DNA from 3 places in the Mammaliicoccus lentus genome. Region 1 is predicted to be linked to each of the others. Evidence: riboswitches for the same ligand, from Rfam matches in the RefSeq annotation. Region 1 holds a riboswitch; each other region holds the start of a gene.
What was found. A riboswitch is a leader RNA that binds a small molecule or an ion and turns the genes downstream of it on or off. The one in region 1 is predicted to bind thiamine pyrophosphate.

Region 1 (5,232 bases):
TTAATTTCAGATTCTAAACATGCCATTGGCTTTGAAACAGAAGAAGGACTAGAAATTTTAGTGCACATGGGAATAGACACAGTTGAAATTAAAGAAGATGTATTCGAGCTTAATGTTAAAGAAGGACAAGTTGTTAAACCAGGTCAATTAATTGCTAAAATGGATAGAAATCGAATCATAGAATTAAATAAAGAAACGACTATTATCACAGTTGTTACTAATAGTGTTGATAAAGTTAACCATTTAAAATTACTTAAACAAGGATTGGTCTATAATAACGAGCGAATAGCAGAACTTAATTTAAAATAAATATATTTAAAAAGAGGTTCTTGAGATAATAAAAGAATCTCTTTTTTGCGGCTAATACCCACGCATATCCAACCTTAACACAATTGCCTCTCATCACTGATTGTTATAAAATAAAATATATTTTACAATTTTTAACATAAGGAGTGTTGAGGTTGATTGCTGCGAATAACATTATTGATAAGATGAAAAATCAAAAGATTAATTACGATAGAGTAATGAGAAAAATGATAAGTGATTGGGAGCGTCAAGAGGAAAGACCTAGTATTTTAATTCATAGTTGTTGTGCACCTTGTAGTACTTATACGTTAGAGTTGTTAACGGAGTATGCTGATGTTGCGATTTATTTTGCGAATCCTAATATTCATCCTAAAGCTGAGTATCAAAGAAGAGCTAAGGTTCAAGAAGATTTTGTTACAGCTTTTAATGAGAAAATGAATACGAATGTCAAATATATAGAGGCGCCATATGAGCCACATAAATTTATGAAAATGGTAAAGGATAAAGAACTTGCTGATGAGAATGAAGGTGGTCTAAGGTGTACTGCTTGTTTTGAAATGCGTCTAGAACTTGTTGCTGAAGCGGCTGTAAACTTAGGCTATGACTATTTTGCGAGTGCTTTAACACTGTCACCTAAGAAAAACGCTCAATTGATTAATGAATTAGGTATGGAAGTACAAAGTATTTATAATGTTCATTATTTACCGAGTGATTTTAAGAAGAATAAAGGATATGAAAGATCAATTACGATGTGTAAGGAATATGATATTTTTAGACAATGCTATTGTGGTTGTGTATTTGCAGCTATGCAACAAGGTATTGATTTTAAAGAAGTGAATAAAAGTGCTAAAGCATTTTTAAAGTCATGTGAATAAATTGAAATTTGCAAAAAATATAAAAAGAATGTATGTTGGTGTTACGAACTAATTAAATATACGAAGAAACCACTGGAAGTGCCTTATTTTTAGGCTGAGATTAAAGATTAACTTTAAAATTCCTTGAACCTGATCTAGATGATACTAGCGTAGGAAAGTGGCGTAACTTTATCTGTATGTGAGTACACGCTATTTTCTAATGGAAAATAGCGTTTTTTTTATATTCTTAAGGAGGAAAATACCATGAAATTTACAGAAAGATTATTTGAGCGTGTCGAACCAATTTGGGCATCTTATTTAGAACATCCATTTATTGAAAAGTTAGGTAAAGGTACGTTGGAACAAGAAAAATTTAAACATTGGTTAAGGCAAGATTATATTTATTTAATTGAGTATACGAGATTATTTTTAATAGGAGCATCTAAATCTACAGACTTAAATATGATGACAACGTACGCAGATTTGGCAAATGGAACGTTGCATACAGAAATGGATTTACACCGCGGATATGCTAAGCAATTCGACATTTCTGAAGAGGAGCTACAAGAAACAGAACCAGCAGAAACTACTGTAGCATATACAAGCTATATGCTGAATTTAGCTCAACAAGGTGGAATTGAAAATGTGATTGCAGCTATTTTAACTTGTACATGGAGCTATAATTATATTGGTTTGAAACTAGCAAATATTGAAGGAGCAACAGATCATCCACTTTACGGAGAATGGGTGAAAATGTATTCATCTGACGAATTTACTTTATTTAAAGAAGATTGTATTGAATTAATGGATAAAGTAGCTGAAGGTAAGACTGAAGAAGAATTAGCGCGATTAGAAAATATAGTCGTAAAGACGAGCTACTATGAATATATGTTCTGGGAGATGGCTGAGAATTTAGAAACGTGGTCAGTGCCAGTAAAATAAACTAAAGGCAGGTAGTAGAAATGAACCAAAGACATTTTGATTTAATCGATATGCTCATCAAGTTTAATACTGAAAGTCCTCCTGCTCGCAACACTGATCCATTACAAGATGACATTGAAGATTTACTTAAAGAACTTAATTTTGAAATAGAACGCATACCATTATATGAGAATGATAGTGTCATTAATGCGGTGTTGAGAGGAACGAACAAAGATGCACCTAAATTGATTTTAAATGGTCATGTAGATGTAGCAGAAGTTGGAGATGCTTCAGAATGGTTGCATCCTCCATTTCAGTTAACGAAAGCAGATGAATATTTATATGGTCGTGGTGTGAGTGACATGAAAGGTGGATTTGGAACGTTATTATATGTGATTGAAAAACTTTGTAAAGAAGATATTCAACCGAAAGGCGATATTATCATTCAATCTGTAGTAGGTGAAGAAGTAGGAGAAGCAGGTACTAAGACAGCTTGCGAACAAATTGAAGCAGCCGATTTAGCTATAGTATTAGATACTAGTAATCAAATAGCACAAGGTCAAGGTGGCGTAATAACTGGATGGATAACTGTACAAAGTAAAGAAACCATACATGATGGTGCTAGACAACAGATGATACATGCTGGTGGAGGATTATTTGGAGCAAGTGCAATAGAAAAAATGAGCAAAATAATACAAGCATTGCAAGAATTAGAACAACATTGGTCTGTTATGAAACAATATCCAAATATGCCAAATGGAACAACAACAATTAACCCAGCCGTTATTGAAGGAGGGCGTCACCCTGCATTTATAGCAGACCAATGTCGATTATGGATAACGGTGCATTATTTACCGAATGAAAATTACCAAGAAGTTGTTGAAGAAATCGAATCATATTTAAATAAAGTAGCAGAAGCGGACATTTGGTTGAGAGATAACCCGTTACAATTTGAATGGGGCGGATCTTCCATGATCGAAGACAAAGGTGAGATTTTTCCTAGTTTCACGTTACCGACAGAACACCCAGGACTCAAAATGTTAGCAAAAGCACATGAGAAAGTTATGGAAAGTCAGCTACAACAGGGAATCAGTACGACCGTGACAGACGGAGGATGGTTGAATTATTTTGACATTCCAACAATATTGTATGGACCTGGAGAGCTAAAAGAAGCACACTCAGTAAACGAAAAGATAAAAATAAAAGACTTAGAAAACTTTAGCGACGTATTATACCAATTTTTAAAAGAATGGTATTCAAACCCTGAAAAATTATAAAAGTGAAATAAACTAGAAGAGAGTGGGTGCTCTAACGTGCAAGAAATAAAAGACTAGCCCGTTACATATTCTAACTAGCTAGTGACTATAAACAAGCACGTTAGCGCTATATATTTCACCTTAAACGATTTTGCAAAGTGCTGACGACCGGAGGAATAGTATGAGTGAGAGACTACTGGGTCGAGCAACACCTTAAGCTAACATGCACTTTCAAAATCGTATATACATAAAAAGTCTACTAATCCATTAAATTATAATTAACGGACTAGTAGACTTTTTTAGAGCTATGGGTTTATACACTAGCTTTGTTGTTGGTTGTTTTGAATTTTACTATTGCTCTTATTTTCTTCCAATAAACGTTTATCTTTAATTTTATTTTGCATGTTAACTACGATTATATAAATTGAATGGACAATGATTAAACTTGCGAATGTATCTGAGAAGAAATGAGCGTTTAAATACATTCTTGAACACATCATAGAAACAATTAATATACCAAATATCCATTTTACAATTGCTTTATCGTAGAAGCATGTAGCAATAAAGATAGCTACGAATAAAGTTAATGTATGTAAACTAGGAAAGCTAAAGCCATCTATAAATTCTGAAGGTCTTGGCCTTTGGATAATATATTTTAAGGCTGTGCCAACTACAAGTGATGTTATAGCAAATATGGTATAGGTTGAAAATACTGTTCGTTTATAAAAGTAAATGCCAATCAACATTATTGCTATCATAATAACAACATGAGAAGGTGAAAATAAAAAAGAAATAACAGTTAGATAAGTGTTTAATCTAAATATCGTTGCTGTTGATTCAATAAAATCGTGAACAGCATAATCAAGAGGATATATGTATCGTGTTAGTACACTAGCAAGTAATATAATGAAAATAATAGAGTAAGATATGATTAACTTTGTATCCTTCTTCAAGATGCATAAAGCTCCTTCTGTGTATTTTGTACATTAATACTATTTTAAATGAGATAGACATTTAGCACAATACAACTTTAGGACGACCTAATAATCTAGTCTCTTTAGATACTAATTAGCATTGCACATGATGACCTAGATTTGTCTTAAACAAAAAGGGTAGTTAATAATATATGATGATAAATTTGAGAAAGTGAGGCATTTTCATGAATAAAGATTGGCAATCTCAATTACCGATAGAGAATATACAAAAAATAACACCAGTAAGTGGTGGTGATGTGAACGACGCTTATAAAATTGAAAGTAAAGAGGGTGACTATTTCTTACTTGTACAACAAAATCGTTCAGAAGATTTTTATGCAGCCGAAATAGCGGGATTAGAAGCTTTTGAAGCGGCTGGTGTCAGAGCACCTATAGTAGAAGCGCATGGTGAAATTAATGGTGATGCGTATTTACTACTGAACTTCTTAGAAGAAGGTCGGTCTGGAAGTCAGAAAGAATTAGGACAATTAGTAGCGAAATTGCATAGTAACTATGAACCTAATGGTAAATTTGGATTTGATACGCCTTATGAAGGCAGTGATATAACATTCGAAAATGGTTGGAAAGATACATGGGCAGAACTATTTGTTCATCAAAGACTTGATCAACTTCGCGATGAAATTATGAATAGAGGACTTTGGTCACAAGACGAATTAGACACTTACGAAAATGTACGTGAAACGATATTAGAAGAATTAGAACAACACACTAGTAAACCTTCGTTATTACATGGGGATTTATGGGCAGGCAATTACATGTTCTTAACAGACGGAAAACCAGCTTTATTCGACCCATCTCCTTTATATGGGGACAGAGAATTTGATTTAGGCGCAACACGAGTATTCGGAGGTTTCACACAAGACTTTTATGATGCTTATAATGAAGCATTACCTCTAAGTA
Region 2 (5,232 bases), 430 kb from region 1:
GACTATGATTGGTTATGGCATTTTGCATAATCCATTTGGTGTATTTAAACCTGAAACTTGGCAGCACATCTTTGAATTAACAGGAAGGAGTTCATGATGGAAGAAATTATTTACGATTATAATGAAATTAAAAAAATAATACCTCATCGTTATCCATTTTTATTATTAGATAAAATTGTAGAATTAGAAGATGGTAAACGTTGTGTTGGTATTAAGCAAGTATCTGGGAATGAGCCTTTCTTCCAAGGTCATTTTCCTGATTATGCCGTAATGCCTGGCGTACTAATCGTTGAAGCTTTAGCGCAAACAGGTGCAGTAGCAATGCTACGATTAGAAGAAAACCAAGGTAAGTTAGCTATGTTTGCAGGAATCGATAAGTGTCGATTTAAGAGACAAGTAGTGCCTGGTGACACGCTAAGATTAGAAGTAGAAATCAATAGAATTAAAGGTCCAATAGGAAAAGGTACTGCTAAAGCAACAGTAGATGGAGAAGTTGCATGTAGTTGTGAAATTAGCTTTGCACTTGTGGATCAAAAATAAAAAATATATAGATGTATAAAGCCACACCATTGAATGTTCAATGGTGTGGCTTTATTTGTTGTAAATAGTCGAGAGATTTATATCTCACTCTTTATTATATATTACTTTTTTCATCTTTTAATTTTGGTTTAGATTGCATAAGTCGATTAAATGAAGTTTTAAGTTCTTCACCTGTTAATCCTTCTTCTATTAATTGTTCTAGTAATCGTTCAGCATAAACTTGTCTTAAAGTATAAATATGACATTCAAATACTACTGAAATTTTTTCATCTAATTGCTCTATATATTTTATAGTCGCATCAAATAATGCAGGGTCATTAGATGGTCTTGTAATAACGACGCGTGTGTCTAATAATTTTTGAGTGTCATGATATTCTTTCATTTGTTCATAATGAATATCAGAGATTAAAATTTCTAATAACCAACCTGTTCCACTATTTTCTTTATTTATAATAATACCATCTAACAATTCATATTCTGTAATCTGTTCATCATTTACGATTTGAAAGCGAACTGCTTTAAATGTTTTCATAAACATCCCCCTTAAATGTTAAAACTACGAATGTTTAACTTTGTGTTCTATTATAAAGCACTTTTTAAGTAAATAACAATATTCTAAGGATATTGTTGAAAATTATGATGGAAAATATAAAAAAATGGATTTTGACGTAAAAATGTTGATTCCTTATATTAAAAATATAAGGAGGTGAAAGATATGCTTAATAAATCTGTTTTAGTTGGGAGGTTAACTAAAGACCCTGCCTATTTTAAGAAAGGTGACACTATCATTTCTACATTTTGTTTAGCCGTTGAAAGGGGTTATAAATCTAAAGAAGGTAATATGGTTGTTGACTTTATTGTGTGCAAAGCTTTTGGGAAATTAGCTTATAACATTCATCAATATACGAAGAAAGGTCAATTAATAGCTTTAACAGGCCAAATACAAACACGTGTATATATTAAAGATGATAAAAAGCAATATATTACTGAAATTATTTGTGAAACGATAAAGTTTTTAAATATGCCTTCAACAAATAGGAAAGGTGTCCCTCAATCTAAAGAAGAGATAAGTGATTTAATAAGTGAAAGTGCTGACACTTATTCAGAAGAACTATCTGTTAGAATGAGCGATGAAAGAAATACAGCTGAACAAAAGGCCAAAGAGAACGAACAAGATAACTTGTCGCAAGATGAAGTTTATAAACAGTATAATAAAATGATTGAAATTATACATGATGAAACAGACACATCTGAACAACCACAAACCTCGAATAAATCTATGGTAGTAAAATCATAGATTCATTCTAATTCCTCTATTAATAAAAATAGTCTTCCAAAACTAAAATACTCTCGATTCTATATTCCAGTGTGTCTAGAATATAAATAACCAGACGCTTATTAAATTGTTCAAATTATTGGACGTTTAATTACTTCCTACAAACTTATTCTAAAATTTGTGGGAAGTATTTTATATTTTATAAGTAGTTTATATATGACTTAAGAGTTTAATTATAATTGTGTAACCAATTACAGTGGTGTTACAAATTGCACTTTAATTAATTTTACACAACTTAAAAGAATACTTTCATGAAAGTTCTCAAGAAAGTATAAAGCTGTAAAATATTCTTGAGATTTATGTAATACAATTGTAATAATTAGCTGTAATTTTTCATATGGTTGTAACCTATGTCATCAAATTTAATGATATAGTTTATAAAGTAAAAATCATAAATAAAGAGATAACCTTACAGGAGGAAATATTCAATCATGAAAAAATTATTAGCAGTTTCAACAGCAGCAGTTGCAGTTACGACAGGGGTAACAGCTACAGCTGATGCAGCAACTCATACAGTAAAATCGGGAGACACTTTATTTGAGATCTCTAAACAATACGGAACAACAGTTGACGCACTTAAAGCGGACAATGGTTTAAATTCAAACTTAATCTTACCTAACCAAGTAATTAAAGTTAATGAAGCGAAAGCAGAAAATACTGAAGCGACTACAGAATACACTGTAGTTTCAGGAGATACTTTAGGGAAAATTGCATCTAAATATGATGTAACAGTATCTCAATTGAAAGCATGGAACAACTTAAATTCAGATCTAATTGTTGTTGGTCAAACTTTATCATTACAAGCACCAGCACAATCAGCTGAACCAGCAACAGCTCCAGTAGCTCAACAAGCTCCGGTTCAACAAACTGAAACACAAGTTGAAGCACCAGCTTACCAAGCTAACTATCAAGCACCAACACAATCATACAAAGCACCAGCTCAACCAACATACAATAAAGTTCAAACTTCACAAACTTCATATAAAGCGCCAGCTCAATCGGCTAGCACTGGTGGATCTACTAAAGCTCAATTCTTAGCTGCAGGTGGAACTGAAGCAATGTGGAATACAATTGTATTACCAGAATCAAGTGGTAATCCAAATGCGGTAAGCCCTAACGGTTACCAAGGTTTAGGTCAAACTAAAGAATCATGGGGAACTGGTTCTGTAGCTACACAAACTAAAGGTATGTTAAACTACGCGAAACAACGTTATGGTTCTGAAGCAGCTGCAATTGAATTCCGTAAAACTCATGGCTGGTGGTAAGCTAAAAGCTTAATTTTCAAGTTATATAAATAATATTAATTCAATCGTCTAGGAAATATCCTAGGCGATTTTTTATATTTTACTAATGTTGTTTAATTTGACCATTATAAATGTATTTGATAATCTTAAAGTAATTGAATAAAGGAATGACTACTAGGGGCGCCTATAGGCTGAGATGAATTCGTTCAGTCCCTTATACCTGATTTGGATAATGCCAACGTAGGAAAGTGGTCAATTAACGTATACTCTACTTTTAATTGACTTCTTTTTATACGAAAGAAGTCATTTTTTTATTTAAAAAATTATTAGGAGAGATAACATGCGTTTTTCTGAGCAGTTACAACAAAAAGTAGAACCAATTATTGAAGAAATATATAATGATGGATTCATTCAAGGGTTTGTAAATGATGACATTTCAGCAGAAGCTGTAAAGCATTATTTAAAAGCGGATGCCAGATATTTAAATGAATTTGCTAAAGTCTATGCGCTATTAATTCCTAAGATAGACTCTAAAGAAGAGTTGAAATTTTTATTAGAACAAATAGAATTCGCTTCTTCAGGGGAAGTAGGAGCTCATCAAATATTAGCGGATTATATCGGTGAAGATTATCATGAAGTAATAAAAGATGGGGCATGGTATCCTACTGCAGATCACTATATTAAGCATATGTATTATAATGCGTACGCACATGAAAATGTTGCTTATACTGTAGCAGCTATGGCACCATGTCCATATGTATATAGAAGGATAGCTCAACTAGCTATTGAGAGAAATAATTTTTCGTCTAATCATAAGTTACAAGAATGGTTTAAATTTTACTATAAAGGTATGGATGAACTAATGGGCGTACTAGACAACTGGCTCGATACTTTTAGTGAAAATGCATCTAAAGCAGAAATAGAACTAGTCGAAAGAAATTTTTTAGAAAGCACTGTTCATGAACGCAATTTCTTCAACATGTCGTATATTCAAGAAAAATGGGAATTTGAGGAGAGATAAATATGAAAAAACCAAACATTGCGTTATCGATTGCTGGTACCGACCCAACAGGCGGAGCAGGTATCATGGCAGATTTAAAATCATTTCAAGCGTCAGGAGTATATGGAATGGCAGTTCCAACTAGTATCGTTTCTCAAAATACTTTAGGTGTACAAGATGTCTACCATTTACCTATAGAAGTACTTGAATCTCAATTGAAAAGTGTATTCGATGATGAAACGCCAGATGCAATAAAAACGGGCATGATTGCATCAGAAGAAATGATGGAAACAATCAAACCTTATATTGAACAAGCTAATAAACCTTATGTCATTGATCCTGTAATGGTCGCTAAAAGTGGAGATTCACTGATGGATGATAAAGGTAAAAATAAATTAAAATCTATATTATTACCATTAGCTACTGTGGTAACGCCAAATATACCAGAAGCTGAAGATATAACAGGGTATAAAATTCAAACAGAAGAACAAATCAAAAAAGCTGGAGAATTTTTCTTAAATGAAGTTGGTTCTAAAGGTGTTGTCATTAAAGGCGGTCATTTAGAAGGTGATGCTATTGATTATTTATTTACACAAGAGGGTATAAGAAGTTGGAAGAGTGAAAGATTTGATACGCAACACACACATGGGACTGGTTGTACATTTAGCGCAGTGATTACAGCAGAATTAGCTAAAGGACATACGATAGAAGAAGCGGTTAATACAGCTAAGAGATTTATTACTTTAGCAATTAAGTACACGCCAGAAATAGGAAAAGGTAGAGGACCAGTAAATCATTTCGCATATCAAAAAGTAGAGGGATTGGATTATGAGTAAACTACAAAATATTCGAGAAACAGGACCACTCGTAGTATGTTATACAAACGATGTTGTAAAAAACTTTACAGCGAACGGTTTAATATCGCTAGGAGCAAGTCCAGCTATGAGTGAAGAACCAGAAGAAGCGGAAGAATTTTCGAAAGTAGCAAGCGCCTTTTTAGTAAATATAGGTACAATTACAACTGATAAAGCATATGATATGAAAGAATATGCGAAAATAATGCATGATAACGGAGTGCCCGTTGTACTAGACCCAGTTGCAGTTGGAGCATC
Region 3 (5,232 bases), 1.3 Mb from region 1:
GTTGCATGAGTAAATCCCAAAGTTGATAAGTAGAAGATGTATCTAACATTGCAGTTGGTTCATCTAAAAATAAAGTATCAGTTTTTTGCAATAAAATAGAAGCAATAGCTAATTTCTGTTTCATTCCACCGCTAAGTTGGCTAAGTTTTTTAGATGGGTCTGCCTCTAAGTTAACTTCTTGCATAGCTTTTGATATAAGTGAATCCATTCGGTTAGGCTCAACTTTCATATTTTCTAATACAAAAGCCAACTCTTCTTTAATTTTAGGCATACAAAATTGTGTGTCAGGATCTTGAAATATAACACCTGGGAAAGGGTCAATATGCTTTTCATCAACTTTCATAGGTATATCTACAGACCTAGGAATGATGCCACTTAATACATTTAATAGGGTACTTTTACCTGAACCACTCGGACCAAGTAATAAAACTTTCTCTCTATCATTTATAGTAATATTTAAATTTTTAAAAATGATACGTTCATCATCTGGATATTTAAGTCTAAGATTTTTAAGTGATAACAATTTTATAGCTCCTATAATAAGTCGTAATCTTTTTTAGAAGAAGGTCTGAATAATTTAGTAACACCAGTTCGATCAAGTGCTCGTACAATAGCGTATCCAAGCGCGCCACCTAATATAGCTCCGCTCAGTATTCTTATGCTGAACATTAATATAATATTCCAAGTTGCAACATCGCCTAAATAATTATAAAACCAATCAACGGGTAAAGTAATGATACCAGCCAAAGCTCCAGCTATAATAGCGACAGATAACTTTCTCGATTTATATCGAACAGCTAAAAATACAATTTCACAAGCTAAGCCTTGAAGTAAGGCATATACAAAAGTAGGAATATCAAATTGTCCCATAACTATTGTTTCGCCAGCACCCGCTGCAAATTCTGCTAATAATGCTACACCAGGTTTTTGAATAATCAAATAAGTGATAATAGCTGCAATAAACCAAAAACCATAAATAGATTGCTCTAAATGGAGACCAAGTGGTTTTAAAACTTCATACGGTAACCATAAAAATTTATAAATAATCGCAAATACAGCACCTATTAATACAGTTACTAAAATATCAGATAAAGTTAATCTTTTTGCCATAACTAATTCTCCTTTTTTATATAAAAAAATGCACTTCTATATCTAGATAGAAGCGCATAAAAATATTGTTATCATTATAAAAATGAATATTATAAGATTCACGAACACTTTCCTACGCTAGTATAATCTAGATCAGGTACAAAGGGTTCAGACTTTTTCAGGTCTGTCTCAGTTTAAAACGCCCCTAGTGCATTTATTGATTTGTTAACACTACGATAAGTCTTATTAAATCTTTTGTCAATAAGAACATTTTGTAACATCATATTATTCAAAAATATAATAAGAATGAGGGAGTAGGACAGAAATCTCATTTTATTAAAAAGATTTCGTAGTCCCGCCCCGGCAAAGATTACTAGGGTTAAAAAAGCTTGATATAAGTGCATTTCAGCTACTACCATTATAATGAAAGAGGCTGAGACATGTATTTATGTCCCAGCCTCTCAAGCGTTGAAATTTAAGATAAGATATATTTATTCAAAAGTGTCTTGAATGTTGTCTTTTGTTTCATCTTGTCCTTTATCGTTATCTTTTTTGTTTTCTTGTTCTTTTTTCTTAGCTTTTTCTGCTTCTTCTTTATGTTTATCGTTATTACTCATAATAACACTCCCTTAAAATGTATGATATTATTATATACCCAGGTAGTACTGACTTTTAAACTTATTTATACTTCTTGGGGCTGATTTTCGATTTATTTAAAGACATTTGAAAATGAAACAATTATAATGTTCAATGAGGTGAAGAACATGTCTATTAAGAAAAAAAGCTGGGAAGTTCATTTTAGCCGGATTATAGGTATATTCATTATCATAACGGGCCTACTGATATTATTTAATGCACCACGTATTAAAGATTATAATATTAAAGACTCTGCTAATATCCATATTCGTAATATTTGGGACTTTTTTGTAGCTTTTTTTGATGAGTTAGTAAGAATTTTAAATCACTATATAGGTGGTTTTCCAGTCATTTCGGCAATAATTATCTTGTTGTTCGGCATCTTTGTATTGTTAATAGCACGTACATTAAGAAGAACAACAAATTATGATTATGATATATCTATATTTTATATAGTTTTAACGATTATATTCATGATTATTATTTTAATGACAATGTTCCAAGTTTATAGCTATGCTTCATTTTTATTTATTATCCCATTTGCCATACATGTAGGCTATGTTGTATATAAAAGTGAACTTAATCCATTACATCGAAAAAAACATTATTTATGGATTATCATTTCATACGGAATGTGCTATTTTATTTCACAATTCGCTATGAATCATAATATTGATACAAAAAGCGTTAAACCGCTCGATGTAATGAGTGTGAATTTGTTCTTTATTTTATTATGGTGTTTTAGTCAGATGTCTGTATGGACGAGTCTTTATTTGAGACGATCATTACCAATTAGTGAAGAAGACATTGAAACTGTAAATGAAGAACGTTATTCAAGAGTTAAAAATAATCGATTAACTAGAAAAATATTTACTATGTCACAAGCTTTATACAGCAAATTAGAAGATATGAAGCAAGTTACTTTGGATAAGTTTAATTCTGAAGAGGTAAAAGAAAAAAGAAGAAAACGAAATGAAAAATGGAAAGAAATCATAAAAATTGAAGATGAAGATATACCTAAATGGATGAGAAGACCAAAATGGTTGAAAAAAAGTTATATAGAATGGATTTGTACATTCGTACTTTTCTTATTTACGATTATAGAATTTAACAATAGAAATGGCTTATTCTTATCAGGTGAATGGAGTCTATCTCAAATTCAATATGTATTTGAATGGGTAACATTATTTATAATGATGTTATTAATTATACTATATGCATACTTTAACTATACAACTAATGTTAAAAATACACATAATTTCGGAAAATTATTTGTGATATCAGCATTGTTCTTTGAAATTGCAACTACATTCTTTGTATCGGCACTTCAAACATCACAATTTTCCGTATTTATTACACCGATATCATTTTTATTAATGCTATTTGTTACACCAGCATTTATCATTCATTTGAAAAAATCATTTTAATTTGAAGGGCTTAAAGTCCTAATAATATAAAAGAGCTAGGGATACAAATCCTTAGCTCTTTTTTGGATGAGATTGGTCAAAAAACAAGAGTTGATGATATTGTTGTTGGATTTACTCCGACAATAATCCAAATAGAGCACCTTTGTTGGATTTACTCCGACAATAATCCAACTAGACACACCTTTGTTGGATTAAATACATCAATAATCCAAGTAGACCACCTTTTATTGGATTAACTACATCAATAATCCAAATAGACACCCCTTTGTTGGATTAAATACATCAAAAATCCAAGTAGAGCAGCTTTTATTGGATTAACTCCTTCAATAATCCAAGTAGAGCATCTTTATTGGATTAACTCCTTTAATAATCCAAGTAGAGCACCTTTTATTGGATTAACCACCTCAATAATCCAAGCACACGCACCTTTATTGGATTAACTCCTTCAAAAATCCAAGTAGAGCACCTTTTATTGGATTAACAATTTGGAAGACAAAGTATTTTATAGATTATCAATTGGTACATTATTAGAAATTTATATAAGAGAAGTTGTAATAAGTAAATATTTTTATAGAATTAATTCTAAAAATGTATTGCACGGAATAATCTAATGATTTATACTAAATTTAGTAAGCGTTTACATACAAGGGGATCAAAACTTTCTGGGGGAAATTTTGATTAATAAAATTCGGTTAACAGAGTATTCTAAAGGGGGATACTCTGTTTTTTTGGTGTCTTTGGCTATTTTACGTTATAATATGTGAGACATTTCGAAAGGATGGCCAAAAACAATGAAACAAATTATGCTTAAAAATGGTAAAGAAGATAAATATTTTAGAGGATATCCATTAGTCGACAAAGATGACATTTTTGAAATGCCAAGTATGGATGAAGGTGAATCAGTAGCTTTAGTAGATGCTGGGAAAAACTTTATCGCTACTGCTTATTATGGTGAGCAAAACAAAGGTATAGGTTGGGTATTATCTTTAGATTCCACTGAAAAAATAGACCACAAGTTTTTCGTTAAGTTATTTAAACAAGCAATTCAAGAACGTGAATATTTTGAAAATGTAGATGGCATTAATGCTTATAGGTTATTTAATGCTGAAGGTGACGGAATTGGTGGATTAACAATTGATAACTACGATGGGCATTTGTTATTACAATGGTACTCAGTCGGTATTTATCGTTTGAAAGATAGAATTTTGCCAGCTATTCAAGAAGTTTTCGAATATAAATCTATCTTTGAAAAAAGGAGATTTAAAGGAATGGAAACATCTTCTGATTTCGTAGAAGGTGACGCGCCAGAATTTCCTTATGTAATTGAAGAGAATCATCTATTTTATAATGTGAATTTAGATGACGGACCAATGACTGGTATTTTCCTAGATCAAAAAGAAGTACGAAAAAAAATACGCGACCATTATAGCGAAGATAAAGATATACTGAACTTATTTAGTTACACTGGTGCATTTTCAGTTGCAGCAAGTGAAAATGCTAAAAGTACAACAAGTGTTGATTTGGCAAATCGAGCTAGAACATTAACTGAAGGAAACTTTGGATTAAACGCCATGGATTTAAATAATAACCATATATTTATTATGGATGTTTTTGATTACTTTAAATACGCTTTAAGACATGGTTTAAGCTATGATGTTATTGTCATTGATCCACCAAGTTTTGCTCGTAATAAGAAAAAGACTTTTAGTGTACAAAAAAACTATCCTGAACTAATTGAAGGTGCTGCTTCATTACTTAATGAAACAGGTACTTTAGTATTAAGTACAAATTCAAGTGCGTTTCCGCAAAAAGCATTTAAAAAAATGATAAATCAAACGTTGGATTCATTAGAGCTAGATTATACAATTTCCGATGTGATGGGGTTACCTAAAGACTTCAAAACGCACCCTCATTATAAACCAAGTAAGTACTTGAAAGTTGTTTTTGTACAGATAAATGGTTAAATTCTTCGAAAAAAGGGTATATTTTACTATTCATTAAATTAATAATGAACTGTGAGGAGAATGATTAAAATGGGAATTATAAACAAAATCACTTCAAAAGCTGGAAATAAAGCGTT

Region 2: another riboswitch for thiamine pyrophosphate. It lies ahead of tenA (thiaminase II); the one in region 1 lies ahead of tenA (thiaminase II).
Region 3: another riboswitch for thiamine pyrophosphate. It lies ahead of ACNMOQ_RS09625 (ECF transporter S component); the one in region 1 lies ahead of tenA (thiaminase II).

Annotation. Positions count from the first base shown of each region.
Region 1 is NZ_OX344834.1:403,041-408,272, forward strand. Features, by position in the region: gene ACNMOQ_RS01805 (PTS beta-glucoside transporter subunit IIBCA) at 1-309, shown strand, start outside; gene ACNMOQ_RS01810 (epoxyqueuosine reductase QueH) at 462-1,181, shown strand; TPP riboswitch at 1,246-1,354, shown strand; gene tenA (thiaminase II) at 1,425-2,102, shown strand; gene ACNMOQ_RS01820 (acetylornithine deacetylase) at 2,123-3,358, shown strand; gene ACNMOQ_RS01825 (phosphatase PAP2 family protein) at 3,658-4,290, opposite strand; gene ACNMOQ_RS01830 (fructosamine kinase family protein) at 4,497-5,232, shown strand, end outside.
Region 2 is NZ_OX344834.1:829,825-835,056, forward strand. Features, by position in the region: gene ACNMOQ_RS04000 (DNA-directed RNA polymerase subunit beta) at 1-97, shown strand, start outside; gene fabZ (3-hydroxyacyl-ACP dehydratase FabZ) at 97-540, shown strand; gene ACNMOQ_RS04010 (YwpF family protein) at 635-1,072, opposite strand; gene ACNMOQ_RS04015 (single-stranded DNA-binding protein) at 1,256-1,837, shown strand; gene ACNMOQ_RS04020 (LysM peptidoglycan-binding domain-containing protein) at 2,308-3,141, shown strand; TPP riboswitch at 3,287-3,384, shown strand; gene tenA (thiaminase II) at 3,461-4,141, shown strand; gene thiD (bifunctional hydroxymethylpyrimidine kinase/phosphomethylpyrimidine kinase) at 4,144-4,956, shown strand; gene thiM (hydroxyethylthiazole kinase) at 4,949-5,232, shown strand, end outside.
Region 3 is NZ_OX344834.1:1,929,621-1,934,852, reverse strand. Features, by position in the region: gene ACNMOQ_RS09630 (ABC transporter ATP-binding protein) at 1-523, opposite strand, end outside; gene ACNMOQ_RS09625 (ECF transporter S component) at 535-1,110, opposite strand; TPP riboswitch at 1,203-1,306, opposite strand; gene ACNMOQ_RS09620 (hypothetical protein) at 1,581-1,706, opposite strand; gene auxA (lipoteichoic acid stability factor AuxA) at 1,854-3,152, shown strand; gene ACNMOQ_RS09610 (class I SAM-dependent rRNA methyltransferase) at 3,944-5,116, shown strand; gene ACNMOQ_RS09605 (DUF697 domain-containing protein) at 5,186-5,232, shown strand, end outside.